Iamia sp. SCSIO 61187: one gene and its partner. Each later gene encodes a partner of the first gene's protein in a complex. Links are inferred from orthologs where the notes say so. Each region holds a gene or a part of one and is shown on either strand. Other genes may lie near its edges. The genes, in order: tig and rpsG.

Region 1 (15,152 bases):
AGTTCCGCGGCTTCTGGACCGGCCGCCTCGCCGCCCTCGGCACCGAGCTGGCCCGCGGCCGCAAGGCCCGCCGTCCACCGGCCGAGGACGCCTGAGGGCCCCCGTCCACGCTCCTGGGGGACGGAGGTCGACCGCTGCTGCTGACGCAGGAACGCGCCGGGCCCTCTCAGCATGCGTTCAGGTGCTGGGGGAGGATGGGTGGCGCAGCGCAGCTCGCGGTCGACCGGGCCGCGAGGAGCGAAGGAGAGCGTGATGGAACGCAAGACGAAGTGGATGACCGCCGCCGCCGCCATCGTGATCCTCGGTGCCGGCGTCGGGGCCGGCATCGCCGGCGCGGGCGGTGGTGACGACTCCGAGGCGCCGATCACCGGGTCGGATCTCGAGCGGGCGACGACGGCGGCGCTGGACCACACCGGCGAGGGCCGCGTGACCGACACCAAGGTCGGCGACGAGGAGAGCTTCTACGAGGTCGAGGTCACCCTCGACGACGGGTCCGAGGTCGACGTCCAGCTCGACGCCGACTTCCGCGTCGTCGGCGAGGAGGCCGAGACCGGCGCCGACGACGGCTGAGGCGGTGTGGAGCGGGTGACGGGAATCGAACCCGCATAGCCTGCTTGGAAGGCAGGGGCTCTAGCCATTGAGCTACACCCGCGTGGCTGGCGAGGGGCCGGCCGAGCGGCCCGGAGGCCGCGGCGCCGAACCTAGCCGGTGGCCCCGGCCGGTCGGCGGTGGCTCAGCTCGGGAACCGGGTCTGGCAGCGGTCGAAGTACTCCTGCATGGAGGCGATGGTGCTGGCGAGGGCCAGGTCGCCCTGGGTGGCGATCCGCGACGACCAGTACGAGGCGTCCTCGCTGCTGGCCGCCCGCCCGAGGAGGGCCTGGTAGATCCGCTGCACCCGCACGACCCGGGACTCGTTCGCCTGGTAGAGGATCTGGGCCACGCGGGACCGGCCCCGGCTGGCCACCTGCTCCTCCCAGTAGTCGAGGTCGCCGCTGGTGGCCGACCGGCCGAACATGGCGGTGAACACGTCGGCCAGCCACGTCCGGGGCGTGCCGCCGGCGATCTCGTAGTACTCGGGGGAGGAGAAGAAGAACGCCGCGACCTTGGCCACCGACATGCCGGCCTGGATGCGGTCGGCCCACCAGGCCACGTCGCGCTCCGAGCCGGGCCGGCCCAGGGTGTCCTGGTAGAAGCTCTGCACCAGGGCGCTGACGTACTCGTCCGACGACGACAGCCCCCGCACGTAGGTCGGCTTGGTGGTGGTGCCGCGGGCCAGGGCGCTGGCGCTCCAGTCGACCTCGTCGGCGGTGGGGGCCCGGTCGAGGAAGTCCGCGTAGGTGGCCTTGACGAAGGGCACGTAGGGCGAGGAGGCGGTGATGGTGCCGCCCTCGAAGGTCTGCCGGACGCCGTCGCCGGGGAGGCGCTGGGGATCGCCGGTCGGGTAGCCGAACGCACCGCTCGGGCCCCCGGTCCACCGGCTGAAGATGGCCGGCGGCACGACGTGGGCGCCGGTGGAGCTGGTCCAGTAGACGCCGCCGTGCTCGGTGGTCACGCGGACGCCGCGGCCGTCGCCGACGTCACCGCGGTCACTGGTCGGGTAGCCGAGGTCGGAGGTCGGGCCGCCGTGGTCGATGTACGCCGACAGCACCTCGCCCCACACCCCGTGGGCCCCGGTCGCGGCCGTGTAGTAGATGACGCCGCCGTGCTCGAAGATCGAGGCCTTGCCCCGGCCGTCGGCGAGGGTGCCCACGCTGGACTGGACGTGGCCGAGCGGTCCGTAGATCCCGTCGAGGGCCTCGTGCTTGGTGAAGATGTCGCCGTGGATCTCGGCGGTGATGCTCCCGCGCCGGTAGATGCGGCCCTTCTGGAAGTTGATGTAGAGCGACCGGTCGTCGCCGCTGCGGCGGATCGGGCTCGTGGGGTAGCCCAGGGCGCCGCTGGTGCTCAGCCCGCCGTAGGCCTGGTAAACGGAGTAGTAGGGCTGGGGGACGCCGTAGGTCTTGCCGTCGGTGAAGCGGTAGATCGCCCCCTCCTGGAACCGGGAGTACCGGACGCTGCCGGCCGCGGTGGACACGTCGGTCGTCGGGTAGCCGTAGGCGCTGCCGGTGGCCCCGGCGGCGAGCCACAGGTCGAGGATCGAGCCGTGGATCTCCTGGGGGTTGGTGCTCGGGCTGTCGTAGATCCGCCCGTTCTCGTACACGGCGTAGCGGCCGGTGCCGTCGGGCGTGGCCCGCTCGGTCTGGGTCTCGCGGCCGAGGATGCCGCCGGCGCCGCCGAGCGCCTGGTACTTGCGGGCGATCGGGGTGTCGGCCTGGTTCGTGAGGCAGGCGGCGCCGTGGTCGGCGGTGCGGTTGTCGGTGAGCGTGCGGGTCGAGCACGCCGGGTCGTAGGTCCATGGCGTGATGCAGATGGCGACCCGGCAGGCGACGGGGCCGTAGCAGCTGATCTGCTGGTTGCACTGGCCGTAGCGGAACTGGTTGCAGCAGGTGCGCCGCCCGTCGCAGGCCGCGCCGGCGCAGCGGCACGAGCACTGCGTGGGGCAGGTGGCGTTGCAGTCGATGATGTAGCGGGGGCCGCCGCCGCAGTAGGCCGAGCCGTCGGCCTTCCACCAGCCGGCGACGAAGGTGGCCGGCGGGCACGAGTTGCTGCCGTTGTTGATGGTGCAGCAGAACGCGGTCCAGCCGTCGCTGCAGGTGCCGCACACCGCCCCGTAGGCGGTCCCCGGCTTGAGCAGGTAGGTGACGGGGTTGACGGCCAGGGCCGAGCCGACCACAGCCGTGCGGGCCAGGAACCGGCGCCGGCTGTGACCGCCCGAGAGCACCCCGGCGGTGCGGGCCACGACCCGCTCCGCCACCGTGGCGCGGGGGGCGGAGGGGGCGGAGGGGGCGGGCGGGGTCGCCTCGGGCCGACGGCGGACCAGGTCGAGCGGACTCATGCGGGTGTTCCTGTGGGGGCGAGCGGGTGGAGGGTCATGCGGGCGAGACCTGGATCTGACGGGTGACCTCGTTGGCCGTGGTGGCCATGGCGCCGGTCTCGCGCTCGTCGCCGACCACGGCGTAGAGGCAGAACGCCCGGCCGTTGAGGGTGAAGAAGCGCTGGGCGCCGGCCTGGCCGCGCTGCACGCGCTGGAGGGCCTGGTTGCTGAACATGCGACCGGTGAGCCGGGGGACCGACGAGACGGTGGGGAACAGGGCGGTGCCGACGCTGTCGGGGCCGTACTCGACCAGGACGAGCAGGAGGTGGCCGGTGCCCATGAGGTCGACGGCCCCGCTGCCGAAGTCGCCCCGGTCCTCGGGGAGGGCGAAGTTGCCCATGTGCAGGACCGGGCCGGTGTCCTCGCCGACGACCTCGGTCATGGCGGCTCCGGTGGCGCCGTCGGTGCCGGCGCGGCCGCGGGGGCCGGTCATCGTCCCCGGCTGGCGCCGGCCGAGCCGGCCCTCCCACCCGGCGGGCAGCTCGGCCCGGATGCCGTGGGCCTCGATCCTCATGCGCTCGTCCTCTCGGCCGGGCCCTCGCCCGGCTCGTCGTGGTGGTGGTCATGCTCGCCGTGGTCGTGCTCGCCGGGTGTGCTCGCGGCGTCGTCGGGGGCGGCCGGCCCGGCGAGGCGGGTGTCGTCGGGCCCGTCGCCGTAGAGGCTCGGGTCGCCGGGGGCGATGCCGGCGGCGAGGAGCTCGTCGTCGACCCGGCGCTCGCGCTCGTCGTCGGCCCGGTACTTGGCGACCCGGCGGCTCTCGAGGTCCTCGGCGTAGGAGGCGTCGTCCTGGACCTGGGTGAGCAGGCCCTTGACCTGCCCCCAGTCGATGCCGGTGCCCTCGCCCTGGACCTGGCCGGTGCGGCCGTCGACCAGCACGAAGTAGGGCGAGCCGGGGACGTCGTAGGCCTCCCAGGCGCTGCTGTCCATCAGCACCGGCACGCCCTTGGGGGCGACGCGAGCGATGGCGGCCGGGCTCTCCTGCTCGGGGCCCTTGGTGACGATCACGGGGCGGACGTCGCGGGGCAGGCCCAGCTTCTGCGGCTTCTGGAAGGCGTCCCAGAAGCGCTGGCAGGTGAGGCACGACCCGGAGAGGAAGGCGACGAGGGTGCGGTGCTCGACACCGGTGACCCGGATGGTCACGGCGTCGTCGTCGACCCCGACGCCGACGAGGTCACGGGAGTCGGTGAAGCCCTCGCGCTCGGGCGGCGCCTGGACCTGGGGGAAGGTGCGCACCTCGTCGCGGCTGACGGTGCGGGGCCCCGGCCGGGCGGCGGTCGCGGTCGGGGACGCGCCCTCCTCGATCCCGCCGTCGATCTCGTGGAGGCGCCGGAGGATGTCGGCGTGGCTGCGCAGCAGGCCGAGGACGAGCAGCGTCAGCACGGCGACGGCGAGGGCCAGCACGGCGACGACGGCGGCCATCACGCGGTCCTCGGGCCCCGATGGGGGCGCGGCGGGGGAGACTCGAACAGCACGACCGGCCCACCGTAGGCGATGCGCCGCGAGCGGTGAGGTCCCACCCACCGTGGCCGCAGGACCCCCATCCGTTCTGAGCCAGCGGTCGGCCACGGGTGGCTGGATCCTGGCTCAGAACGGCGCGGGGTCGGCCTCGGTCGGGTTCTGGGCCAGCGGTCGGCCACGGGTGGCTGGATCCTGGCTCAGAACGGTGCGGGGCGGCTCGGGCCCCGGGCCGACCGAGCCCTCAGCCGTCGGTGGCGGGTGGGCCGACGAGGGCCCGGACGGCGGGGAGGTCGGTCAGCAGGGCCCGCACGCCGGCGGCGGCCACGAGGGCGAGGGCGACCACGGCGACGCTGGGGCCGGCGTCGGAGGCCATGGCGCCGACCACGCCGTCGGCGCCCACGGCCACGGCGGCCACCGCCGCGGCGGCCAGGGCGACGTTGACGGCGACGTGGGTCCGGCCGACGGGGGCGTCGGCGTCGCCGAAGCAGCCGCAGTCGGCCGTCTCGCCGGTGGCCGCCGCCCGTCGCACCTGGACGGCGGTGAAGGCGGCGAACCCCAGGTAGAGGACGACGACGGGAACGGCGGCCACCCCGCCGACGGCCGCGGCGGCGAGCGCCGAGGCCACCTCCACCGCGCCGAGCAGCCGCACCAGGGGGTCGGACCCGGGCAGCCCGGTGCGGGCGAGGGCCAGGCCCGTCGGCGCCGGCCGGCGCAGCTTGGCCACCCCGGCCACGGCGAGCAGGACGGCCGCCACGAGCAGCGGTCCGAGGGCGGGGGAGAGCGTCGCCACCATCACGCCCCCACCATGCCAGCCCTCCTCGCCGTCCGGTGGGCGGGAACCCGCCGGTCCGGTGGTTCTCCGCCCACCGGGGGGCCGGGCCGATCACCATGCCGGCCGGGGGAGGTCCCACCGGTACAGTGGTCGCCCTCATGCAGTCCACCGTCGAGCCCGCCGAGGGCAACAAGGTCAAGCTCCGCGTCGAGGTCCCCGGCGACGTCTTCGAGCACGAGGTCGATGCCGCCTTCAAGCGGATGGCGCGCGAGGTCCGGCTCCCCGGCTTCCGGCCCGGGAAGGTGCCCCGCAAGGTGCTCGAGGCGCGGGTCGGGGTGGAGGCGGCGCGCAACGACGCCCTCCAGCACGCCCTGCCCGAGTACTACGCCGCCGCCCTCGCCGAGCACGACGTCGACGCCATCGCCCCGCCCGAGATCGAGATCACCGCGGGCGAGGACACCGGCCCGGTGGCCTTCGACGCCACCGTCGAGGTCCGGCCCGAGGTCACGGTGGGCGGCTACGCCTCCCTGCGGGTCGTCATCGACTCGCCCGAGCCCACCGACGAGGAGGTCGAGGAGCGCGTCGAGCACCTCCGCGAGCAGTTCTCCACCCTCGCCGACGTCGACCGTCCCGCCGCCGAGGGCGACACCGTCACCATCGACATCTCCGGCGCCCGCGACGGCGAGCCGCTCGACGGCCTCACCGCCGAGGGCTACCAGTACCGCGTCGGCGCCGGCTCCATCGTCCCCGAGCTCGACGCCAACCTCGAGGGCGCCGGCGTCGGCGACACCCTGGAGTTCACCGCCGACCACCCCCAGGAGGGCGAGGACCCGGTCGACTTCACCGTCGTGGTGAACGAGGTCCGCGAGACCGTGCTGCCCGACCTCGACGACGCCTTCGCCGCCGAGGCCTCCGAGTTCTCGACCGTCGAGGAGCTCCGCACCGACCTGCGCACCCGCCTCGCCACCGTGAAGGCGTCGCAGGCCCAGATGGCCGTCCGCGAGGGCACCGCCGACGAGCTGGCGAAGCTGGTCGAGGAGGACCCGCCCGAGGCCCTCGTCGAGACCGAGATGCAGACCCGCCTCCAGGACCTCGCCCTGCGCCTGCGGGCCCAGGGGATCGAGCTGGCCCAGTACCTCCAGCTCACCGGTCAGGACCCCGACGCCTTCCGCGAGGAGCTGCGCACCGCGGCGCAGCGGTCGGTGCGGGTCGACCTTGCTCTGCGGGCCGTCGCCGTGGCCGAGGGCATCGACGTCGACGACGACGACCTCGACGCCGAGATCGAGGCCGTCGCCGCCCGGGTGGGCCAGCCGGCCAAGAAGGTGCGCCAGCAGTTCGAGCGCAACTCCCAGCTGTCGTTGGTACGCTCCGACGTGCGCACCCGCAAGGCCATGGACTGGGTGCTGGAGCACATCGAGGTCGTCGACCGCGACGGCAACGCCCTCGACCGTGAGGCCCTCCTCGCCGACGAGGACGACCACGATCACGATCATGGCCACGACCACGGGGCGGCTCCCTCCGACGACCCCCAGAACGACTCACCCGACGAGCAGGACAGCTGATGGAACCGGCCTACAACTACCTCGTGCCCACCGTGGTCGAGCAGACCAACCGGGGCGAGCGGGCCTTCGACCTCTACTCCCGCCTGCTCAAGGACAACATCATCTTCCTGGGCACGCCGATCGACGACACGATCGCCAACCTGGTGTCGGCCCAGCTGCTGCACCTCGAGTCGGAGAACCCCGACAAGGACATCAACATCTACATCAACAGCCCTGGTGGCGACATCACCGCGCTGTTCGCGATCTACGACACCATGCAGTACGTCAAGCCCGACATCGCCACCATCTGCTTCGGGCAGGCGGCCTCGGCGGCGGCGGTGCTGCTGGCGGCGGGCACGCCCGGCAAGCGCATGGCCCTGCCCCACGCCCGCGTGCTGCTGCACCAGCCCTGGGGCAGCGGTGGCGGTCAGGCCTCCGACATCGAGATCCAGGCCAAGGAGATCCTGCGCATGCGGGACCTGCTCAACGAGATCCTGGCCCGCCACAGCGGCCAGGACGTCGAGCGGATCAAGCGCGACACGGACCGCGACTACGTGCTGTCCGCGCCCGAGGCCCAGGAGTACGGCATCATCGACGAGGTCATCGCCTCCCGCGAGATCGTGGACCGCACCGGCCCGATCACGGCGGCGAGCTGATCACGCACGAGTCCTGACCCACCCGACCACAGACCGACAGGGGATCCCCGGTGGCCAAGTTCGGAGAAGGCGGCGAGCTCCTCAAGTGCTCGTTCTGCGGCAAGTCGCAGAAGCAGGTCAAGAAGCTCATCGCCGGCCCCAGCGTCTACATCTGCGACGAGTGCATCGACCTCTGCAACGAGATCATCGAGGAGGAGCTGTCCGAGGGCGCCGACCTCACCCTCGAGGACCTGCCCAAGCCCCGTGAGATCTTCGAGTTCCTGAACGACTTCATCATCGGGCAGGAGCAGGCCAAGAAGATCCTGTCCGTCGCCGTCTACAACCACTACAAGCGGGTGCAGCTGGGCTCGACCCGGAGCCACGGCGACGACGTCGAGCTGGCCAAGTCGAACATCCTCCTCATCGGGCCCACCGGCTGCGGCAAGACCCTCCTCGCCCAGACCCTGGCCCGTCTGCTCAACGTCCCGTTCGCCATCGCGGATGCCACCGCCCTCACCGAGGCCGGCTACGTGGGCGAGGACGTCGAGAACATCCTCCTGAAGCTGATCCAGGCCGCCGACTACGACGTCAAGAAGGCCGAGACCGGGATCATCTACATCGACGAGATCGACAAGGTGGCCCGCAAGGCCGAGAACCCGTCGATCACCCGCGACGTGTCGGGCGAGGGCGTGCAGCAGGCGCTGCTGAAGATCCTCGAGGGCACCGTCGCCTCGGTGCCGCCCCAGGGCGGGCGCAAGCACCCGCACCAGGAGTTCATCCAGGTCGACACGACCAACATCCTGTTCATCTGCGGTGGTGCCTTCGCCGGCATCGAGCGCATCATCGAGAGCCGGTCCGGCGCCAAGGGCGTGGGCTTCGGCGCCGACATCCGCAAGGCGCAGGAGAAGGACATGGGCGACGTGCTCACCTCCGTCCTGCCCGAGGACCTCCTGAAGTTCGGCCTCATCCCCGAGTTCATCGGCCGGCTGCCGGTCATCGGCGCTGTGGCCAACCTCGACCGCGAGGCCCTGGTGCGGATCCTCGTCGAGCCCCGCAACGCCCTGGCCAAGCAGTACAAGAAGTTCTTCGAGTACGAGAACGTCGACCTCGAGTTCACCGACGACGCCCTCGAGGCCATCGCCGACCAGGCCATCCTCCGGGGCACCGGCGCTCGCGGCCTGCGGGCGATCCTCGAGGAGGTCCTCCTCAACACCATGTACGACCTCCCCGGGCGCGACGACATCGAGCGCTGCGTGATCGACGCCAAGGTCGTCCAGGAGAAGGTCAACCCGACCCTCGTGCCCCGGGGCTCCGAGCGCCGGGCCCCCCGCCCCCGCCGCGCCGCCTCCTGACCGACACGGATGGTGCCAGGCACCATCCGTGGGTGGCGCTCGGGTGACGACGGGATCGTCGCGGCCGAGCCCACGACCCGGGGTGAGTAGCGTGGGCTCCCGTCCGAGGGGCAGAGCCGCCCCGTCGTCAACCACGGAGGACCGTCGTGCACAAGGCCATCAAGGGTGCCCTGATCGGAGGCGTCGTGGGCGCAGGGGTCGCCGCCGTGCAGGCGTCGCGTGCTCCCGACCCCGATCGTGACCCCGTCCCCGGCATCGCCAAGGGGGCGGCCGAGGGTGCGCTGGTGGGTGCCGGCGTCGGCCTCGTCCTCCAGTGGCGCGTGACTCGCAAGGCCAAGAAGGCGGCCAAGGCCGGCGCCGCAGTCGAGGTCACCCGCAAGCTCGGCTTCGTCGCCGACAAGGTCGAGGGCACCATCGACCGGGCGCTCGACGCCGCCGAGGCCGCCCTCCCGCACGTCGAGGAGCTGGCCGAGCGGGCCTCGTCGTCGCTGTACGAGCTGGCCGACGCCACCCGCCCCCACGTCCGAGCCCTGGCCGACACGGCGCGCGAGAAGGCCTTCGACCTGTCCGAGGTCGCCATCGAGCAGGCCCGTCCCCACGCCCGGGCGGCCCGCGAGCGGGCGCCGGAGCTGGCCGAGCACGCCCGGGAGGTGGCCAAGGAGCGGGCCGCCGAGCTCTCCGAGCTGGCCAAGGAGAAGGGGCCGCTGCTGGCGGCGTCGACCCGCACCATGGCGGCCGACCTGGCCGAGGTCGCTCGGGAGAAGGCCCCGGTCCTGGCCGAGGAGGCCCGCCACCGGGCCGCCGAGGCCGCCGAGCAGGCCCGTCACCGCGCCGAAGAGGTCCGTCTCCGCGTCGCCTGACCGACCTTTGTCCGGAACCCTGCCGCAGAGGGGGACTTCCGGACAAGGTTCGGCGGCCGGTCCCCAGCTTTGTCCGGAACCCTGCCGCAGAGGGGGACTTCCGGACAAGGTTCGGCGGCCGGTCCCCAGCTTTGTCCGGAACCCTGCCGAGGAGGGGGACTTCCGGACAAGGTTCGGGGGTGGCGGTGCCCGGTAGCGTGGTCGGGCTGTGAACATCGACTCCGCCCTGCGCCACCTCGCCTCCCGCGCCGACCACCAGGTGGCGCGTGACGAGGTCGGCGACCGCATCGGCCGTCTCCTGCACGTCCTCGGCGACCCCCACGAGGCGGCGCCGGTCATCGCCGTCACCGGCCCCGGCGCGGCGTCGGTCGCGGCCATGGCCACGGCCCTGCTGCGGGCGCAGGGCCTCTCGGTGGGGACCATCACGTCGACCGCCCTCGAGCAGGTGGCCGAGCGCCTGGCCTGGGACGGGACCACCGTCGACGACGACACCTTCGCCACCCTCGTCGGTGACGTCACCGCCGTCGAGGAGCTGGCCGGGCTCACTGCCGCCGCCTCCGAGATCGTCGTCGCCGCCGCCTTCCGGTGGTTCGCCGAGGTCGCCGTCGACGTCGTCGTGCTCGAGACCGGCCACGACGACCCCGTCGCCCTCGTCGAGCCGACCGTCGCCGTCGGCGCCGACGAGCACGGGACCGTGACGGTCGCCTCGGCCGACGGCGCCTGGGAGCTCAACCGCGACTTCGGCGTCGCCGTCGACAAGGTCGCCGTCGGCGGGCGCCTCCTCGACCTGCGGACGCCCGACGCCCAGCACGACGACGTCTACGTCCCGGTCCACGGCGGCCACCAGGCGGCCGCGGCGGCGACCGCCCTCGCCGCGGTCGAGGCCTTCCTCGGTCGGCCCCAGGACACCGAGGTCGTGACCGAGGCGCTGGGGGAGCTCCGGCTGCCGGGCCGCTTCGAGGTCGTCGCCCGCCACCCCACCGTCGTCGTGGACGTGGTGACCGACGCCGGGGCGGCCGAGGCCACCGCCACCACCCTGGCCGAGGACATGATGCTCCCGGGGTCGGTCCTCATGGTCGTCGGCTTCCGGTCCGGCCCCGACCCCGAAGCGATCCTGCACGCCCTCGGCGTCGCCGACGCCGGCCTCGTCGTGGCCTGCGCCCCCGAGGGGGCCGGGGTCGTCGCCGCCTCGGACCTCGTCGGCGTGGCCGAGCGGCTGGGCGCCGTGGCCGAGACCGTGCCCGAGCCGGTCGACGCCGTGAACCGGGCCCTGGCCGTGGCCACCGAGGACGACCTCGTCCTCGTCGCCGGCGCCCCCGAGATCGTCGGCCCCGTGCGGGCCGCCCTGCGAGAGATGGACGTCCCCGCGTGAACCCCCCCGCCACCGCCGCCACCGAGGTCGACCCGGCCCGGATGCGCCCCAACGACGCCTGCTTCTGCGGGTCGGGGCGCAAGTTCAAGCGCTGCCACGCCCCCTCGTTCGAGCGGGTGCGGGCCGGACAGGTCAGTCCCCAGCGGCCCGTGCCGGACGGCGTCGAGCTGCCCCACTACGCCGCCGAGGGCGGTCGCAGCCGACGTGACGTCCCCGACGTCCACCCGCCCGAGACGATCGAGGCGATGCGCCGCACCGGCGCGGCCGCGGCCGAGATCCTCCGCACCGTCGGCGACGCCATCGCCCCCGGCGTCACCACCGAGGAGCTCGACCGGATCTGCCACGAGGCGTGCCTCGCCGCCGGCGGCTACCCCAGCCCCCTCAACTACGGCGAGCCGTCGTACCCGAAGTCGATCTGCACGTCGGTCAACGAGGTCATCTGCCACGGGATCCCCGACTCGCGGGCCCTGCGCGACGGCGACATCGTCAACCTCGACGTCACCTTGTTCCGCGAGGGCGTCCACGGCGACACCAACGCCACCTGGGGCGTGGGGACGATCGACGACCTGAGCCGGCGCCTGGTGCGCGTCACCCGCGAGTGCCTCGAGAAGGGCATCGAGGCGGTACGTCCCGGCCGGCCGACGAGCGACATCGGCCAGGCCATCCAGGCCCACGCCGAGGCGGAGGGCTTCAGCGTGGTGCGGGCCTTCACCGGCCACGGCGTCGCCCACGAGTTCCACACCGGGCTGCACATCCTCCACTACTTCGAGCCGCGCGACGCCCGCGTGGTGATGGAGCCGGGGATGACGTTCACCATCGAGCCCATGATCGCCCTGGGTGCGTGGCAGCACCGGCTGTGGGACGACGAGTGGACCGCGGTGACGACCGACGGGCGCCGCACGGCCCAGTTCGAGCACACCCTCGTCGTCACCGACGACGGCGCCGACATCCTCACCCTCCACCCCGACGGCCGCTGGTCCGGCCACTGACCCGGACGCGACGTGCCTGGCACGTCGCGTCCCTTGGTTCGGAGCGGTGGGGGAGGGGTCGCTACGGTCCGGGCCATGACGTCCCGCACCTTCGTGATGGCCAAGCCCGACGCCGTGGAGCGGGGGCTGGTGGGCGAGATCGTGAGCCGGATCGAGCGCAAGGGCCTCCGCCTGGTCGCCGCTGAGCTCCGCACGGCGAGCACCGAGCTGGCCGAGCAGCACTACGCCGAGCACGCCGAGAAGCCCTTCTACGGCGAGCTCGTCGCCTTCCTCACCCGGTCGCCGGTCTTCGCCATGGTCGTCGAGGGCCCGAACGACGACACCTGGGAGCTGTGCCGCATCCTGATCGGCAAGACCCAGGTCACCGACGCCCAGCCCGGCTCGATCCGGGGCGACTTCGCCACCACCACCAACGAGAACCTGGTCCACGGCTCCGACGGGCCCGAGTCGGCCGAGCGCGAGATCGGCCTCTGGTTCCCCCAGGGCGTCTGACGGGGCTGCCACACATACCCCCTGACCAGGGGCGCAGTGCAGGATCCACCTCTGTCGGCCTCGGTTCGGCTAGGGGGTGATTGTTGCGGTCGGATGACAGGGCCTACACTTCGGCCCGACCCGCGCCCGGCCCCAACGGCGCAGCCTCGGAGGTCCCCCGTGTCCGACAATCCGATCAGCTCGCTCATGGGCCGCGACATGGCTGTCGACCTGGGCACCGCCAACACCCTGGTCTACGTGCGGGGTCGAGGCATCGTCTTGAACGAGCCGTCGGTCGTCGCCGTGTCGGTCAAGGACGGCCGGGTCCTGGCCGTCGGCACCGAGGCCAAGCGGATGATCGGGCGCACGCCCGCCCACATCGAGGCCATCCGGCCCCTGAAGGACGGCGTGATCGCCGACTTCGAGATCTGCGAGAAGATGCTCCGCTTCTTCATCCACAAGGTCCACCAGCGGCGCTTCTCCAAGCCCCGCATGGTGATCTGCGTGCCGTCGGGCATCACGGGCGTCGAGCAGCGGGCCGTGCAGGAGGCCGCCGAGTACGCCGGCGCCCGCAAGCCCGCCTACATCATCGAGGAGCCCATGGCCGCCGCCATCGGCGCCGGGCTGCCGGTCCAGGAGCCCACCGGCAACATGATCGTGGACATCGGCGGCGGCACCACCGAGGTGGCCGTGATCTCGCTGGGCGGGATCGTCGCCAGCCAGTCGGTGCGGGTGGGCGGCGACGAGCTCGACGACGCCATCATCCAGTTCATCAAGAAGGAGTACAGCCTCGCCCTCGGCGAGCGCACCGCCGAGGAGGTCAAGATGGCCCTCGGGTCGGCCTGGCCCCTCGAGGAGGAGCTGCACGCCGAGATCCGCGGCCGCGACCTGGTCACGGGTCTGCCCAAGACCATCGTGACCTCGACCGAGGAGATCCGCGAGGCCATCGAGGAGCCCGTCGCCGCCATCTGCGACGCCGTGAAGGTCACCCTCGACAAGACCCCGCCGGAGCTGGCCGCCGACATCATGGAGCAGGGCATCGTCCTGGCCGGTGGTGGCGCCCTCCTCCACGGCCTGGCGCACCGGCTCGAGCACGAGACGGGCATGCCCATCGTCATCGCCGACAACCCCCTCCACTGCGTGGCCATCGGGTCGGGGCAGTCGCTCGAGGAGTTCGAGGCGCTCAAGGGCGTCCTCTTCTCCTCGAACCCGCAGACCTGACCTCGTCCGAGACTCCGTGCCCTCATCCCGGCGTTTCGGACGCTCGCGCCTCACCCTGATCCTGCTGGTCCTGGCGTCGCTCACCGTCCTCACCCTCGACTACCGCGACACCGGACCGGTGCAGGGCGTCCGGCGGGTCGCCGGCACCGTCTTCTCACCGTTTGAGGGCATCGGCAACGCCATCGCCTCGCCCTTCCAGAACGCCTGGCGGGGGATCTTCTCCTACGACGACCTCGAGGACGACAACCGCGAGCTCCAGCGCCGGCTCGACGCCATCGCCGGCGAGGAGGTCGAGGGCCGGGCCGCCCAGGAGGAGCTGGCCGAGCTGCAGCGGATGATGAACCTGCCCGTGCCCGACGACATCGAGCAGCTGGTCGCCCAGGTCACCTCGGGCCCGCTGACCAGCTTCGACTCGACCTTCGAGATCAACCGCGGGTCGGGTGACGGCGTCAGCGAGGGGATGGTGGTCGTCACCGACGCCGGCCTCGTCGGGCGGGTCGACCGGGTCGAGGGCGGCACGGCGCGGATCCGGGTCATCACCGACCCCGACTACGGCGGCTTCGGCGTGAAGCTGGTCGGCAGCCGCGACGTGGGGATCGCCCGCTCGACCGGCCAGGACGGCATGGTCCGGATCGACGAGGGCATCTCCGAGGACACGCCGGTCGAGGGGGGAGAGGACGTCGTCACCAGCGGCCTGGACCGCAGCGCCTACCCGCCGAACATCCCCGTGGGGACCGTCGAGTCCATCCGACCCACCGAGGACCGCACCGAGCGCATCGTGGTCGTCGACCCGATCGCCGACCTCGACGGGCTCAGCTACGTCGCCGTGCTGCTCTGCACGGACGACTGCTCGTAGCCCGTGGTCGCCGCCCGCCTGGCCGTCGTCGCGCTCGTCACCCTGGTCGTGCAGGTCGTGGTGATCTCGCCCCTCGAGATCGGGGGCGGGCGCGGCAACGTCGTGCTGCTCTTCGCCATCGCCGCGGCCCTGGAGACCGACGCCGAGCGCGGGGCCCTCGCCGGGTTCGCCTCGGGCCTCGCCTTCGACCTCCTCCTCGACACCCCGACCGGCCTGTCTGCCCTCACCGGCGCCCTGGTCGGATGGGTGGTCGGGTCGGCCAAGGAGTCCGTCCTCCGGGACGCGACGGTGATCTGGATCGGGCTGGTTGCCGTGGCGTCAGCCCTCGGCACCCTGCTGTACGCCGGCCTCGCCGTGGTGCTCGGCGTGACCGTCGATGCCACCGCCCTCCCGGCTATCGTCGGCGTGATCGCCGTGGTGAACGTCGCGTTCAGCAAGCCCATGCGGTGGGCGCTGCGCTGGGCCTACGGGCCTGAGGGCCGTGCCCGCGACCGCGGCCCCTCCGTCTTCCGCTGATTGCCCCCATGACCTCGACCAACCCCCGCGCCCGCCACCACGTGCTGGGCATCGTCGCCCTGTCGCTGTTCGCAGCCTTGTTCGTGCGGCTGTGGTACCTCCAGGTGCTGACCACCGACGAGGCCCTCGCCGCCG
Region 2 (15,032 bases), 1.1 Mb from region 1 along the record:
GGACCTTGCGCCGGTTCTCGCGGGCGGGGGTCTCCGTGGTCTCGTTGCTGGTGTCGCTCATGCGGAGGCCTCCTGGCTCTCGGCGGCAGCGATCTCACGGCTGCGCTGCTCGGTGAGGATGCGGGCGACCTGGCGGCGGGCCTCGAGGATCGAGGCCCCGTTCTCCAGCTGGCCGGTGGCCCGGCGGAAGCGGAGGTTGAACAGCTCCTCGCGCGTCTCGGCGAGACGCACCTCGAGGCCGTGGTCGTCCAGGTCGGTGATGTCTGTCTTCGCCATCAGAAGTCCACCTCTCGCGTGACGAACTTGGCCTTGATGGGGAGCTTCTGGATCGCCCGGTCGATGGCCTCGCGGGCCACGACGGGGTCGGAGTAGCTGAGCTCGAACAGGATCCGGCCCGGCTTGACCACGGCGACCCAGCGCTCGGGGTTGCCCTTGCCCGAGCCCATGCGGGTCTCGGCCGGCTTCTCGGTGACGGGCTTGTCCGGGAACAGGTTGATCCAGACCTTGCCGCCACGCTTGATGTGACGGGTCATGGCGATTCGGGCGGCCTCGATCTGCCGGGCGGTGATCCACCCGGGCTCGAGGGCCTGGATGCCGTAGTCGCCGAAGGTGACCTCGGTGCCACCCTTGGCCGGGCCGGTGGTGCGGCCGCGGTGCGTCTTGCGGTGCTTGACCTTGCGGGGCATCAACATGATCAGTCACCGTCCCCGGGGCGGAAGTGGGGGGTCTCGTGGTGCTCGCGGACCGAGCGCTCGATGGCTTCCTCTTCCTCGAGGAGCTTCTCGAACTCCGGGTCGGCCTCGCCGACGAGCGGCTTGGCCTCCTCCTCGGTGGGCGCACCCTCGACCGCGGGGGCGGCGGGGGCGTCGGCCAGGGCCGGGCGACGGCCCTTGGAGGACACCACCGGGCGGGGTGCTGGGGCCTGGCCCGAGGTCTCGCCGACGGCCATGGCGGCCTCCTTGGCGATCTTGTCCTCGGTCGAGGCCTTGTAGGGCAGGATGTCGCCCTTGTAGATCCAGACCTTGACGCCGATGCGGCCCGAGGTCGTGCGGGCCTCGCGGAAGCCGTAGTCGATGTCGGCGCGGAGGGTGTGCAGCGGGACGCGACCCTCGCGGTACCACTCGGTCCGGCTCATCTCCGAGCCACCGAGGCGGCCCGAGCACTGGACCCGGATGCCGAGGGCGCCGGCCTTCTGAGCGTTCTGCACGGCGCGCTTCATGGCCCGGCGGAAGGCCACGCGGCCGGCGAGCTGGTCGGCGACGCCCTGGGCGATGAGGGCGGCGTCGAGCTCGGGCTGCTTGATCTCCTGGATGTTGAGCTGGACCCGGTTGTTGCCGGTGATCTTGGTGAGACCGGCCCGGAGCTCGTCGGCCTGGGCGCCACGGCGGCCGATGACGATGCCGGGGCGGGCCGTGTGGACGTCGACCCGGACCCGGTCACGGGTGCGCTCGACCTCGATGCGGCTGATGGCGGCGTGGGGCAGCGTCGACATGATCATGTCGCGGACCTTCCAGTCCTCGATGATCAGGTCGGCGTACTCCGCCCGACCGGCGAACCACCGCGACTTCCAGTCGGTGGTGACGCCGAGGCGGAACCCGTAGGGGTTGACCTTCTGGCCCATTTACTTGTCCTCGTCCTTCTCGGCATCGTCGGACGCCACGTCCTGCTCGTCCTCGCCACCGGCGGGCTCGAAGCCCGCCGCCTCGGCGTCCTCCGGCGTGGCGAACCACACCTCGGCGTTCGTCTGGTCGAACCAGCGGCTGCCGGGCACGTGGAACTTCTTCGAGCTCTCGTTGCCCTTGATCTCGAAGCCCTCGGGGGCCTCCTGGCCGTCCTCGTCGACGGGCAGGTGCGACCCGGCGTAGGGCGCCTCGGTGGCCTCGTCCGCGTCGGTGCCGGGCTCGTCGGTGGAGCCCACCGCCTCGTCCACCGCGGCCTCGGCCTCGGTGACCTCCGACGTGGAGCCCTCGTCGACCGTCTTGGTCTCGGTGGTCTCGGTCGACTCGCCGCGGGAGCGGGCCACGCGGGCCCGCCGGTCGGCGGCGGGGGTGCGACGGCGACCGCCGCGCCCGCCCTCGGTGGTGAGGCCGGCCTGGTTCTTCTCCCGCCAGCGCCGCAGCTCGTCGTCGCCCATGCGACCGACGATCACGGTGATGTGGCAGGTGCGCTTGCGGATGCGGGTGGCCCGACCGCGGGCACGGGGCCGCCACCGCTTGAGGGTCGGGCCCTCGTCGGCGTAGCAGGCGACGACCTTCAACGTGTCGGGGTCCTGCTGCTCGTTGTTCTGGCCGTTGGCCACGGCCGAGGCCAGGACCTTGCGGACCACCTTGGCCACGTCGCGGTCGGTGAAGGCCAGGACCTGGTCGGCGTCGCTCACGTGGAGGTCGCGGATCAGGTCGAGGACCTCACGGGCCTTGTAGGCCGAGACCCGCACGTAGCGGGCCTGGGCGCGCGTCCCGGGACGCTCGTTGGTCTTCACACCACTGCCACCAGCCATCAGCGCCGACCTCGCACGGACTTCTCCTGGCCGGCGTGGTACCGGAAGGTGCGGGTGGGGGCGAACTCGCCCAGCTTGTGACCGACCATCGACTCGGTGATGTACACCGGGACGTGCTTGCGCCCGTCGTGGACGGCGATGGTGTGGCCCACCATGTCGGGGATGATCGTGGAGCGGCGGGACCAGGTCTTGATGACCTTCTTCTCGCCCTTCTCGTTGAGGCCATCGACCTTGGAGAGCAGGTGCCCGTCGACGAACGGGCCCTTCTTGAGTGAACGGGGCATTCGGGTTACCTCCGCGAGCCGCGGGTGCGGCGGCGCCGGACGATGAGCTTCTGGGACGGCTTGTTCTGGTCGCGGGTGCGGCCCTCGGGCTTGCCCCAGGGCGACACGGGGTGGCGACCACCGGAGGTCTTGCCCTCGCCGCCACCGTGGGGGTGGTCGACGGGGTTCATGGCGACGCCACGGGTCTGGGGGCGGACGCCCTTCCAGCGGTTGCGGCCGGCCTTGCCGACCTTGACCAGCTCGGCCTCGGCGTTGCCGACCGTGCCGACGGTCGCCCGGCAGTCGATCGGCACCCGGCGCATCTCGGTGCTGGGGAGGCGCAGGGTGGCGAACTCGCCCTCCTTGGCCACCAGCTGGACGCTGGAGCCGGCGCTGCGGGCCATGCGGCCACCGCCGCCGGGCTTGAGCTCGACGTTGTGGATCGTCGTGCCCACGGGGATGTAGCGCATCGGCATGGCGTTGCCGGAGCGGATCTCGGCGCCCTGGCCGGACTGGAGCATGTCGCCGACCTTCACGTCGCGCGGGGCGAGGATGTAGGCCTTGGCGCCGTCGACGTAGTGCAGCAGCAGGATGCGGCAGTTGCGGTTCGGGTCGTACTCGACCGCGGCGACCTTGGCCGGCACGCCGTCCTTGGTGCGCTTGAAGTCGATCTGGCGGTACTGGCGCTTGTGGCCACCGCCCTTGTGGCGAGCGGTCTTGTGGCCGCCGTTGTTGCGGCCACCGGTCTTGGGCTTCGGACCGACCAGCGACTTCTCGGGCGTCGTCTTGGTGATCTCGGAGAAGTCCGAGACGGTCTGGAACCGGCGGCCGGCGCTGGTGGGCTTGCGCTTGCGAAGTGCCATCAGGGTCCTCCTCAGCTCTCGAACAGGTCGATCGAGTCACCGTCGGCGAGGGTGACGATGGCCCGCTTGGTGGAGGCCTTGGACCCGACCTTGCCGGTGCGGCGGTTCCGGGTCTTCTTGCCCTGGCGGTTGAGCGTGTTCACCCGGGTGACGGTGACGCCGAAGATCGACGCCACGGCGTCGCTGATCTCGGGCTTCGAGGCCGTCGGGTGGACGATGAACGTGTACTGGTTGGACTCGAGCAGGGCGTAGGACTTCTCGCTCACGACCGGCTTGAGGATCACCTGGCGGGGGTCCTTCACGACTCGTCCTCCGAGTCCTCGTCGTTGGCCGCCTCGACGACGGCATCGGTGTCGGGCACGGTGACCGGGACCGAGGCCCGCTCGCCGGGGGCGCCGCCACGGTGGCCGGCCGGCGTCGGGGCCGGGCCCCGGGAGACGCTGGTGTCGGCCGGGACGGTGCCCGGGGTGAAGACGACCCAGTCGCTGACCAGGACGTCGTAGGCGTTCAGCTCGCCGGGCACGATGATGTGGACGTCGGTGAGGTTCCGGAAGCTCTTCCAGGTGGCGACGTCGTCGGCCGCCAGGACCAGGAGGACCTTGCCCTCGACGCCGATGTCGGCGAGCGCCCGGGCGGCCTGCTTGGTGCCGGGGGCGTCGAAGCCGAAGTCGACGACCTTGACCTTGCCGTCGGCGGCCCGGTCGGAGAGCGCCGAGCGCAGGGCCAGGCGGACCATCTTCTTCGGCGTGCGCTGGCTGTAGCTGCGGGGCTTCGGGCCGAGGGCCACGCCGCCGCCGGACCACTGCGGGCTGCGGATCGAGCCCTGGCGGGCCCGGCCGGTGCCCTTCTGCTTCCAGGGCTTGGCGCCGCCACCGGCCACCTCGGCCCGGGTCTTGGTCGACTGGGTGCCGGCCCGGCGGGCGGCCAGCTGGGCGGTGACGACCTGGTGCAGCACGGGCCCGTTGGGCTCGATGCCGAACACGGCGTCGTCGAGGTCGGTGGTGTCGGTCTTCTTGCCCGAGGCGTCGAGCACGTCGATCTTGGCCATCAGGCGTCCTTCCCGGCGGCCTTGGCCGCGTTGCGGACGAGCACCAGGCCGCCCTTGGGGCCGGGCACGGCGCCCTTGATGAGGAGGAGGTTGCGGTCGGTGTCGGCCCGGACGACCTCGAGGTTCATGGTGGTGACCTTCTCGCCACCGGTGCGGCCGGCCATGCGCTGGCCCTTGAACACCCGGGACGGCGTGGCGCAGGCGCCGATGGCGCCGGGCGCACGGTGGACCCGGTGGGCGCCGTGGCTGGCCCGCTGGCCGGCGAAGCCGTGGCGCTTCATGACGCCGGCGAAGCCCTTGCCCTTGCTGACGGCGGTGACGTCGATCAGCCCGCCCTCGGCGAGGATGTCGACGCCCAGCGTCTGGCCGACGGTGTACTCCGACACGTCGTCGAGGCGGAGCTCGACCAGGCGGGGCCCGGGCTCGACGTCGGCCGTGGCGAACTGGCCGGCCACCGGCTTGGTGAGCTTGGAGGCCTTCTTCTGGCCGAACGTGACCTGGAGGGCGGTGTAGCCGTCGCGCTCCTGGGTCTTGATCTTGACCACGCGGACCGGCTCGACCTGCAGGACGGTGACCGGGACGACGTTGCGATCGTCGTCCCAGATCTGCGTCATGCCGAGCTTGGACCCGACGATCGCTTTGGTTGCCATGTCTCTCTTCTCTCGCGGAGGAACGGAAGGTCCGTTCACGCGGACGCTCCGCTCGGGCGGGCCCGGCGGAGCGTGTCTCGGTTGTGCCACGGGGTTCCCTCGCTCGAGAGGGCGTCCGTGGACGTCGATTCAGCGCGCTCGGTACCGAACCTCTGGGGTCCCGTGCACGAGGGAGCCACTGTAGCGAGCCCCGCCCGGGGCTCCAAGCCCAGGTCCCCCACCGTGTCGGGCGGTGGTGCTATGACCCGGTCCTCACTCCGTTCGGACCGTGATCACGTCCTCCGACCCCACCCACCGCCCTGGAGGCCCTCACTCCGTTCGGACCGTCACCATCCAGAGGTGGCCGTCGGGGTCGGCGAGCAGACCCGAGTAGCCCCACCCGGTGGACGCCGGCTCGACCAGGACCTGGCCGCCGGCGGCCCGGGCCCGCTCGACGGCGGCGTCGACCTCGGCCTCGGTGGCCACGGCCCAGCTGAGCTGGCACTCGCTGGTGCCCGGCACCGCCGTCTCGTGGGGCGCGGTGACCCACCCGAACCCGCCCCGGGGGATCAGCACCAGGTGCACGTCGTCCCCCAGGACCAGGCGGAGGGGCTCGGGCACCCCGTCGTCGGCCGGTGCGCCCACGGCCTCGAGGCCCAGGCCCTCGGTGTAGAAGGCGAACGCGCGGCGGCGGTCCTCGATGGGCAGGCTGATGACGAACGGGCGGGGCATGGTCTCTCCTGGGGCTGCGGTCACCTCTTCGACCGGCGGGCCGCCCGAGGCTCATCGGCCCTCGGAGACGAGGCCCCGTTCCTGGTACCGATCGCGGCCCCACAGGCCCGGATCCGTACCCAGGACGAGCCCACACCAGCGTCTCGCCGTTCCTGGTACCGATCGTGGCCCCACGGGCCCGGGATCCGTACCGAGAACCGTGGTCGCCGCCGACGCCGCCTCGGGATGCGGGCGTCCCGGGCGGGGTGACCGGCCACACTGACGGGGTGTCGCTCGACGTCGCCACCCCCACCCCGTTCGCCGCCGTGGTGGCCACGTCGGCCACCGTGGCCGCCACGTCGTCCCGCACGGCCAAGCGCGACGCCATCGCCGCGCTGCTCCGCGAGCTCCGGCCCGACGAGATCGCCGTCGCCGTCGGGTTCCTCACCGGGGCGCCGCTCCAGGGGCGGATCGGCGTCGGCTGGCGGACCCTCCAGGCGGCGGCCCAGCCGCCGGCCGACGGGCCCACGCTCACGGTGCTCGAGGTCGACGCCGTCCTGACCGCCCTGGCCGGGCTCGGGGGCACCGGGTCCGGAACCGAGCGGCGGCGCCTCCTGGCGGACCTGCTGGGGCGGGCCACGGACGACGAGGCCGCGTTCCTCTTCGGCCTGGTCGGGGGCGAGCTGCGACAGGGCGCCCTGGCCGGGGTGATGGCCGACGCCGTGGCCCGGGCGGCCGAGGTGCCGACCCCGGTGGTGCGCCGGGCGGCCATGCTCGGCGGCGACCTGCCCGCCATCGCCCACGTCGCCCTCACCGCCGGGGCCGACGGCCTCGCCGCCGTGGGCCTGGAGCTGGGGCGCCCGGTGCAGCCGATGCTCGCCTCCACCGCCGAGTCGGTCGCCGGTGCCGTCGAGGACCTGGGCGACGCGGTGGTCGACTGGAAGCTGGACGGCATCCGCATCCAGGTCCACCGGGACGGCGACGACGTGCGGGTCTGGACCCGCAACCTCAACGAGATCACGGGGCGCCTGCCCGAGGTGATCGCCCTGGTGCGCGCCCTCCCGGCGGACCGCCTGGTCCTCGACGGCGAGGCCCTGGTGGTCGACGAGGCCCTGCGCCCGGTCCTGTTCCAGGACACCGCCAGCCGGATCGGGGCCGAGGGTGGGCCGGCTCCGACCGCGGTCCGGCCCTGGTTCTTCGACCTCGTCCACCGCGACGGAACCGACCTGGTCGACGCCCCCCTCCACGAGCGACGGGCGGCCTTGGCCGAGGTGGCCGGCGAGTGGCAGATCCCGGGCACCCGCACGTCGGACCCGGCCGCCGCCGCTGCCGTCCTCGACGACGCCCTGGCCGCCGGGCATGAGGGGGTGGTCGTGAAGGGGGCGTCGACGCCGTACGAGGCCGGCCGCCGGGGCAAGGCGTGGCGCAAGGTGAAGCCGGTCCACACCCTGGACCTCGTCGTGCTGGCCGCCGAGTGGGGCCACGGCCGGCGCCGGGGCTGGCTCTCGAACCTCCACCTCGGCGCCCGCGGCGAGGGCGACGCCGGCCTCGTCATGGTGGGCAAGACGTTCAAGGGCATGACCGACGAGGTGCTGGCGTGGCAGACGCAGGCCCTCCAGGCGATCGCCACCGGCGACGAGCGCACCGACGAGGCGCACATCGTGCACGTGCGACCCGAGCTGGTGGTCGAGGTGGCGGTCGACGGGGTCCAGCGGTCGACCCGCTACGCCGGTGGCGTCGCCCTCCGGTTCGCCCGCCTCGTCCGCTACCGCCCGGACAAGGACCCGGCCGACGCCGACACGCTCCGGGCGGTCCGGGCCCTCGGCCTCAGGGACTGATCGGCCCGCTCCCGAACCAGAGTCGGATCCGGCGCTCCCGGGCGTCGGGGGGCGGCCCCCGCCGCCGGTCCCGCGACGGTGTCGGCGTCGTCGCACTCGACCACTCGACCGTCGGGCAGGTCGTCCGGGCCCCCGATCGCCGGCTGAGGCAGGGTGGCCCGGACGCGACGAAGGCCCGCCCGGAGGCAGGCCTTCATCGTGCTGCTCGAGGAGGAGATCGAGCGGAGCGAGATCTCCGACGAGAGAGGGGCTAGCCCTTCTTGGTGCCGTAGCGGCTGCGGGCGTTGGCCCGGTTGGGCACGGCGTTGGCGTCGAGGGCGCCCCGGATGATCTTGTAGTTCACACCCGAGAGGTCCCAGCGGCGGGCGCCCTGGATGAGCACCATGGAGTGCTCCTGCAGGTTGTGGCCCTCGCCGGGGATGTAGGCGGTGACCGTCTGGCCGGTGCTGAGCCGCACCCGGGCCACCTTGCGGAGGGCCGAGTTGGGCTTGCGGGGCGTCACCGTGGTGACGCGGGTGCACACGCCGCGGAGCTGGGGGTGCCCCGACAGGGCCGGGGTCTTGCTCTTCTTGCGACGGGCCTTCCGCGGCTTGCGGATGAGCTGGTTCGTGGTGGGCATGGTGCTGGCCTTCCGATCCCGGCTACGCCGTCTGGATCTTGATCTCGATGTCGACGCCCGCCGGCAGCTCGAGCCGCTGGAGGGAGTCGACGGTCTTCGGCGAGGGCTCGAGGATGTCGAGGAGGCGCTTGTGGATGCGCATCTCGAAGTGCTCCCGGGAGTCCTTGTACTTGTGGGGCGAACGGATCACGGTGTAGCGGTGCTTCTCGGTCGGGAGGGGCACCGGTCCACGGACGGTCGCCTGGGTGCGGAGCACCGTCTCGACGATCTTCTTGGTGGACTGGTCGATGATCTCGTGGTCGTACGCCTTGAGGCGGATCCGGATCTTCTGGGAGTCGGCCATGTGTGGGGTCTCAGCTCTACTTGGTGATCTTGGTGACGCGGCCGGAGCCGACGGTGCGTCCACCCTCGCGGATGGCGAAGCGGAGGCCCTCTTCCATGGCGATGGGGTGGATGAGCTCGACGCTCATGGAGGTGTTGTCGCCGGGCATGGCCATCTCGGTCCCCTCCGGCAAGGTGATGGTGCCGGTGATGTCGGTGGTCCGGAAGAAGAACTGGGGCCGGTAGTTGTTGAAGAACGGCTTGTGCCGGCCGCCCTCGTCCTTGGTCAGCACGTACACCTCGCCCTCGAAGTCCGAGTGCGGCGTGATGCTGCCCGGCTTGGCCAGGACCTGACCCCGCTCGACGTCTTCCTTCTTCGTGCCCCGCAACAGAGCGCCGATGTTGTCACCGGCCTGGCCCTGGTCGAGGAGCTTGCGGAACATCTCCACCCCGGTGCAGGTCGTCTTCTGGGTGTCACGGATCCCGACGATCTCGATCTCGTCACCGGTGTGGATCGCCCCCTGCTCGACCTTGCCGGTCACCACCGTCCCACGCCCGGTGATCGAGAACACATCCTCGATCGGCATCAAGAACGGCTTGTCGATGTCACGGGTCGGCTCGGGCACGAAGCTGTCGACCGCGTCCATCAGCTCCATCACCTGAGCAGCCGCATCAGCATCGCCCTCGAGGGCCTTGAGCGCCGAGACCCGGACCACCGGAGTGTCATCACCGGGGAACTCGTACTCGGTCAACAGCTCACGGACCTCCATGTCGACGAGCTCCAACAGCTCCTCGTCATCGACCATGTCGACCTTGTTCAACGCCACCACGATCGAGGGCACCCCGACCTGACGGGCCAACAGCACGTGCTCCCGGGTCTGGGGCATCGGACCATCGGTCGCCGCCACCACCAAGATCGCCCCGTCGACCTGAGCCGCACCGGTGATCATGTTCTTGATGTAGTCAGCGTGACCCGGCATGTCGACATGGGCGTAGTGACGGTTCGCCGTCTCGTACTCCACATGCGAGATGTTGATCGTGATCCCCCGCTGACGCTCCTCAGGAGCCTTGTCGATCATGTCGAACGGGGTGAAGGCCGTGGTCGGGTCGGCCTCGTGCAACGTCTTGGTGATCGCCGCAGTGAGGGTGGTCTTGCCGTGGTCGATGTGACCCATCGTCCCGATGTTCAGGTGCGGCTTGGACCGGTCGAACTTCTCCTTGGCCATTCTCGTTCTTTCCTCAGGTGTCTTGACAGTGGACTTGCAGGTACGGGACGTGCGGGGGCTACTCGCCCCGGATGCGCTTGACGATCTCTTCCTGGACGGAAGCCGGCGTCTGCTGGTACGAGTCGAACTGCATCGTGTACGTGGCCCGACCCTGGGTCCGCGAACGCAGGTCGGTAGCGTAACCGAACATCTCCGACAGGGGCACGGTGGCGTTGACCACCTGGCTGTTGCCGCGCTGCTCCATGCCGCCGATCTTCCCTCGACGGGAGGACAGGTCGCCGATGACGTCGCCCATGTAGTCCTCGGGGGTGACGACCTCGACCGACATGATCGGCTCGAGCAGGACGGGCTTGGCCTTGCGGGCCGCCTCGCGGAACCCCATGGTGCCGGCGATCTTGAACGCCATCTCCGAGGAGTCGACGTCGTGGGCCGAGCCGTCGACCAGGCGGGCCCGGACGTCGACGGTCGGGAACCCGGCGAGCACGCCGGTGGTCATGGCCGCCTGCATGCCGGCATCGACCGAGGGGATGAACTCCTTGGGGATGCGGCCGCCGGTGATCTTGTCCTCGAACTGGTAGCCGCCACCGGGGCCGGTGGGCTCGAGCTCGATGACGATGTGGGCGAACTGGCCCGAGCCACCGGTCTGCTTGACGTGCCGGTAGACGACCTTGCCGGTGTTCTCGGTGATGGTCTCGCGGTAGGCGACCTGCGGCTTGCCGACGGTGGCGTCGACGCTGAACTCCCGCAGCATGCGGTCGACCAGCACCTCGAGGTGCAGCTCGCCCATGCCGGAGATGACGGTCTCGCCGGTCTCCTCGTCGGAGCGGACCTGGAAGGTCGGGTCCTCCTCGGAGAGCGAGTAGAGGGCCTTGCCCATCTTGTCCTGGTCGGCCTTGGTCTTGGGCTCGACGGCGACGTGGATCACGGGCTCGGGGAACTCGAGGCTCTCGAGGATGACCGGGGCCTTCTCGTCGCACAGGGTGTCGCCGGTGCGGGTGTCCTTGAAGCCGATGCCGGCGACGATGTCGCCCACGCCGACGCTGTCGAGGTCCTCGCGGTTGTTGGCGTGCATGAGCAGCAGCCGGCCCACCCGCTCCTTCTTGGAGGTGCGGGTGTTGAGGACGGTGCCGCCCTTCTCCAGCGAGCCGGAGTAGACGCGGAAGTAGGTCAGCTTGCCGTGGGGGTCGGCCACGATCTTGAAGGCCAGGGCGGCGAAGGGCTCGTCGGCCGACGGCTTGCGCACGACCTCCTCGTTGCCCTTGGGCGACATGCCCTCGACCGGCGGGGTCTCGAGCGGCGACGGCAGGTAGTCGACGACGGCGTCGAGCAGCTGCTGGACGCCCTTGTTCTTGAACGCCGAGCCGAGCAGCACGGGGACGAGGCCGTCGTTGATCGTGGCGTTGCGGATGACGGCGCGGATCTCCGAGGGCGGGATCTCGGCCTCGTCGAGGATCTTCTCCATGAGGGCGTCGTCGTAGTTCGACAGGACGTCCATCAGCTCTTCGCGGTACTGGTCGGCCTGGTCCTGGAGGTCGGCCGGGATGTCGACGGCCTCGTAGGGCGAGTCCTTGTCGTCGCCCTTCCACTGGATCGCCTTCATCTCGACCAGGTCGACGATGCCGGAGAAGTTGCCCTCGCTGCCGATCGGGAGCTGGAGGATGGCGGTGGTGGCGCCGAGGCGGTCGACGATGGAGTCGGCCGCCTTGAAGAAGTCGGCGCCCAGGCGGTCGAGCTTGTTGACGAAGCACATCCGCGGGACGCGGTACTTGTCGGCCTGCTTCCAGACGGTCTCGGTCTGGGGCTCGACGCCGGCGACGCCGTCGAACACGGCGACGGCCCCGTCGAGGACGCGCAGGGAGCGCTCGACCTCGACGGTGAAGTCGACGTGGCCGGGCGTGTCGATGATGTTGATGCGGTGGTCGCGCCAGAAGGTGGTGGTGGCGGCCGAGGTGATGGTGATGCCGCGCTCTTGCTCCTGGGCCATGTGGTCCATGACCGCGCCGCCCTCGTGGACCTCACCGATCTTGTAGCTCTTGCCGGTGTAGTAGAGGATCCGCTCGGTCGTGGTCGTCTTGCCCGCGTCGATGTGGGCCATGATCCCGATGTTGCGGTAGCGATCGAGGGGGGCGGTCTTCGCCATCTTCTTCTCAGTTCGTAGGGCTGGGTGCTCGGGTGAGCGGGTTCAGGGAGCGGTGGGTTGTCGCGGGCCGGGGCCGGACATGCGACGACCGGGCGGCGGCTGAGCCGGGCCCGGTCGCACGCTGGCCGGGGTGACCCCCGGTCGTCAGGGGCCTACCAGCGGTAGTGGGCGAACGCCTTGTTCGACTCGGCCATCTTGTGCATGTCCTCGCGGCGCTTCACGGCCGCGCCGATGCCGTTGGAGGCATCGAGGATCTCGTTGGCGAGGCGCTCGGACATGGTCTTCTCGCGGCGCTGGCGGGCGTAGCCGACGAGCCAGCGGATGGCGAGGGCGGTGGCCCGGCGGGGCCGGACCTCGATCGGCACCTGGTAGGTGGCGCCACCGACGCGGCGGCTCTTGACCTCGAGCGACGGTCGGATGTTGTCGATGGCCTTCTTGACGACACCGAGCACGTCGTCGGTGCCGGACTTGCTCTCGACGATGCCCAGCGCGTCGTACACGATGCGCTCGGCCAGCGAGCGCTTGCCGCGCTGCATGATCTTGTTCACCAGCTGGGTGACCAGCACGGAGTGGTGGACGGGATCGGGCGTGAGCTCACGGCGGGGCGCGGGACCCTTGCGGGGCATGGTTCAGACTTCCTTGTCAGCGCCGCACGGCGGCAGGGTGGGGAGCACGCGTCGACCTCGGATGCGCAGGCGAGTGGAGCCCGGGACGATCCGCCCCTGGGCCGGCTGACCATGCTACGGGCGCACCCCTCCGACCATCAACTCCGGTCAGCAGGGGCGGAGGCGATCCGGGGCGGGCTCCGTCAGTCCGGGTCGGGGGCGATCGGCCCGGTCGCGGCCAGGCGACGGACGTGGTCGGTGGCCCAGGTGTGGTCCGCCGGGCCCATCCCCCACCCCCGGACGAGGTCGCTCCAGGCGGTGCGGGTGAGCCGCCGGTGGTCGAAGGCGTCGCCGTCGAGGTGGCGGAGGTGGTCGGTGAGCAGGACGCCGAGCAGCGCCGACGCGGCCACGATGACCCGGTCCATGACCGGTCCGTCGGTGATGACGTCGGCGGCCGCGGCGGCGGCGACGACCTCGTGGCCCATCCCCAGCAGGGTCATGGCCGAGCTGGTGGCCTGCTCGACCTCGGGCACGGCGACGGCCTCCCGCTCGGAGAGCACCGAGAGGAGGAGGTGGGACTCCTCGGGGAAGGCGTCCCAGGCGGCGACGAAGAACTCCCCGAAGAGGACCAGGTCGGCGGCGGCCACGTCGCGGGACGTGGCGGCCCGGGCCGCCAGCTCGTCGTGGCTCCGGCTGCGGACGGCGACGAACGAGCGGACGATCCGGCGGACGGCCACGTCCTGGAGGTCCGCGACCAGGACGCCCTTGGAGGAGAAGTGGGTGTAGACGGTGCCCACCGAGCAGCCGACCCGGTCGGCCACCGCCTGCATGGTGAGCCCGGCGGTGCCCTCGCGTGCCACGATGCCCATGGCCGCGCCCAGCAGCGCGGCTCGACGCGCCAGGCGGCGCGCCTCGCGTCGGTCTCCCCCGACGACTGGGACAGTGCCCACCGCCGTCACCCCGCCCACAGTACGCCATGGGCGCAACCCCCTCCCCGGCGCCGGGGCGGGCCGGCAGGCGGCGGGACGGCGTCTCCTACAGTGCCGGCATGGATCTGTCGCCGTACGAATCCCGCATCGAGCGCCCGATCCGGAGGAAGATCCCCGACCTGGTCTCCAACGGGCGACTGAAGCACCTGATCTTCTCCGAGCAGCTGTCGGCGGAGCTGATGGGCGAGCTGTTCGCCACCGCCGACGCCGTGCACGACCTGTCCTCGGACGAGGACGGCGCCCGCTTCCTGCAGGACCTGCTGCGCCACAAGAAGGCGATGCTCTACTTCACCCAGACGTCGACCCGGACGTTCCTGTCGTTCGTCGCCGCGTGCCAGACGCTGGGGATCTCCTACGCCGACATCCGGGACCCCAAGATCTCCTCGGAGTACAAGGGCGAGTCGCCCCTGGACTCGGTCCGCATGTTCAGCTCGTACTTCGACGTGATCGTGATGCGGGACCGCACGCCCCGCTTCGCCGAGGCCTGCGCCTACATGATGAACGACGACCGGGACATCCCGATCGTCAACGGCGGGTCCGGCGCCGACGAGCACCCCACCCAGGCCCTGCTCGACATGTACACGATCGAGCGGGCCTTCACCTTCCGGTCCCCCACCGACTCCTCCAAGCGCACCTGGTACGAGGAGCTGCGCCAGGACCACCCGACGCTCCGCCGGGGCATCCCCGGCAAGCGCTTCGCCTTCGTGGGCGACATCGGCCGGGGCCGGACGGTCCGGTCGCTCGCCATCCTCCTCGCCCACCACCCCGACGTGCAGCTCCACTTCGTCGCCCCCGACGTCGACGGGCTCCGCCTGTCGACCGAGCTGAAGGACCGCCTGACCCGCGCCGGGGCCGAGGTGTTCGAGCACACCCGCATCGACGACGTGCTCGCCGACGCGGACCTCGTCTACATGACCCGGGTGCAGCACGAGCACGACGCCGCCGACGGCCCCGAGGTGGACTGGTCCGACTTCCAGCTCACCGCCGAGCGGGCCCGCCGGATGCGGGCCTACGCCCCCATCCTCCACCCGTTCCCCCGGAACACCGAGATCCCCTTCGAGGTCGACGCCGACCCCCGGGCCACCTACTTCGAGCAGGCCCGCAACGGGATGTGGGTGCGGGCCGCCCTGCTGGCCCACCTGTTCGGCGTCGAGCGCCGGATCCTCGACCAGCACCGGGCCGTGTTCGGCCAGTACCACGACTACAACGAGGGCGTGCTCCGGGCCCGGTAGCCCGGACGCGACGAACCCGGCACCCGTCCGGACCCCACGCGCGACGAACCC

Evidence for each region.
Region 2: the proteins of tig (region 1) and rpsG are in contact, whole or in part, in a crystal structure (PDB 3GTY), measured with the Thermotoga maritima proteins. The link is inferred for Iamia sp. SCSIO 61187 from one-to-one orthologs. Residues at the interface, in WP_004081061.1 of Thermotoga maritima: Glu122, Val124, Val129, Leu130, Tyr133, Glu188, Gly259, Ile262, Tyr263, Glu266, Ser270, Glu273, Gln274, Glu277, Arg308, Gln311, Ile312, Ser315, Tyr316, Glu325, Arg329, Arg336, Leu363, Phe366, Trp367, Arg373, Leu377, Arg381, Leu384, Glu387; in WP_004081843.1 of Thermotoga maritima: Lys34, Lys52, Lys55, Glu59, Arg62, Gln63, Glu66, Asn67, Lys69, Val71, Arg95, Ala109, Lys110, Lys111, Gly112, Arg113, Pro114, Glu117, Glu121, Ile124, Ala125, Tyr127, Asn128, Asn129, Thr130, Gly131, Lys135, Asp139, Arg142, Met143.

The regions. Positions count from the first base shown.
Region 1 is NZ_CP050948.1:1,794,767-1,809,918, forward strand. The notes cover bases 4,611-7,564. They hold tig (trigger factor), read left to right. Parts: upstream 4,611-5,362; coding sequence 5,363-6,766; downstream 6,767-7,564. Other genes in these bases: HC251_RS08685 (MauE/DoxX family redox-associated membrane protein), read right to left, coding at 4,674-5,225; HC251_RS08695 (ATP-dependent Clp protease proteolytic subunit), read left to right, coding at 6,766-7,401; clpX (ATP-dependent Clp protease ATP-binding subunit ClpX), read left to right, coding at 7,452-7,564. Outside these bases: HC251_RS08655 (helix-turn-helix transcriptional regulator), read left to right, coding at 1-95; HC251_RS08660 (hypothetical protein), read left to right, coding at 253-570; HC251_RS08670 (hypothetical protein), read right to left, coding at 734-2,935; HC251_RS08675 (hypothetical protein), read right to left, coding at 2,970-3,488; HC251_RS08680 (hypothetical protein), read right to left, coding at 3,485-4,393; more of clpX, read left to right, coding at 7,565-8,732; HC251_RS08705 (hypothetical protein), read left to right, coding at 8,879-9,592; HC251_RS08710 (hypothetical protein), read left to right, coding at 9,801-10,964; map (type I methionyl aminopeptidase), read left to right, coding at 11,006-11,953; ndk (nucleoside-diphosphate kinase), read left to right, coding at 12,029-12,445; HC251_RS08725 (rod shape-determining protein), read left to right, coding at 12,632-13,645; rod shape-determining protein MreC, read left to right, coding at 13,662-14,501; rod shape-determining protein MreD, read left to right, coding at 14,505-15,017; HC251_RS08740 (penicillin-binding transpeptidase domain-containing protein), read left to right, coding at 15,026-15,152. UniProt on the Bacillus subtilis protein: Involved in protein export. Acts as a chaperone by maintaining the newly synthesized protein in an open conformation. Functions as a peptidyl-prolyl cis-trans isomerase.
Region 2 is NZ_CP050948.1:706,205-721,236, reverse strand. What follows is about bases 11,045-13,878. They hold rpsG (30S ribosomal protein S7), read right to left. Parts: upstream 12,782-13,878; coding sequence 12,308-12,781; downstream 11,045-12,307. Other genes in these bases: HC251_RS03330 (aspartate carbamoyltransferase), read left to right, coding at 13,809-13,878; HC251_RS03335 (TetR/AcrR family transcriptional regulator), read right to left, coding at 12,964-13,710; fusA (elongation factor G), read right to left, coding at 11,045-12,155. In the rest of the region: rpsQ (30S ribosomal protein S17), read right to left, coding at 1-61; rpmC (50S ribosomal protein L29), read right to left, coding at 58-276; rplP (50S ribosomal protein L16), read right to left, coding at 276-692; rpsC (30S ribosomal protein S3), read right to left, coding at 695-1,621; rplV (50S ribosomal protein L22), read right to left, coding at 1,622-2,497; rpsS (30S ribosomal protein S19), read right to left, coding at 2,497-2,781; rplB (50S ribosomal protein L2), read right to left, coding at 2,787-3,623; rplW (50S ribosomal protein L23), read right to left, coding at 3,635-3,925; rplD (50S ribosomal protein L4), read right to left, coding at 3,922-4,671; rplC (50S ribosomal protein L3), read right to left, coding at 4,671-5,321; HC251_RS03370 (VOC family protein), read right to left, coding at 5,631-6,032; HC251_RS03365 (ATP-dependent DNA ligase), read left to right, coding at 6,299-7,849; rpsL (30S ribosomal protein S12), read right to left, coding at 8,100-8,468; rpsJ (30S ribosomal protein S10), read right to left, coding at 8,491-8,811; tuf (elongation factor Tu), read right to left, coding at 8,828-10,015; more of fusA, read right to left, coding at 10,074-11,044; more of HC251_RS03330, read left to right, coding at 13,879-14,981.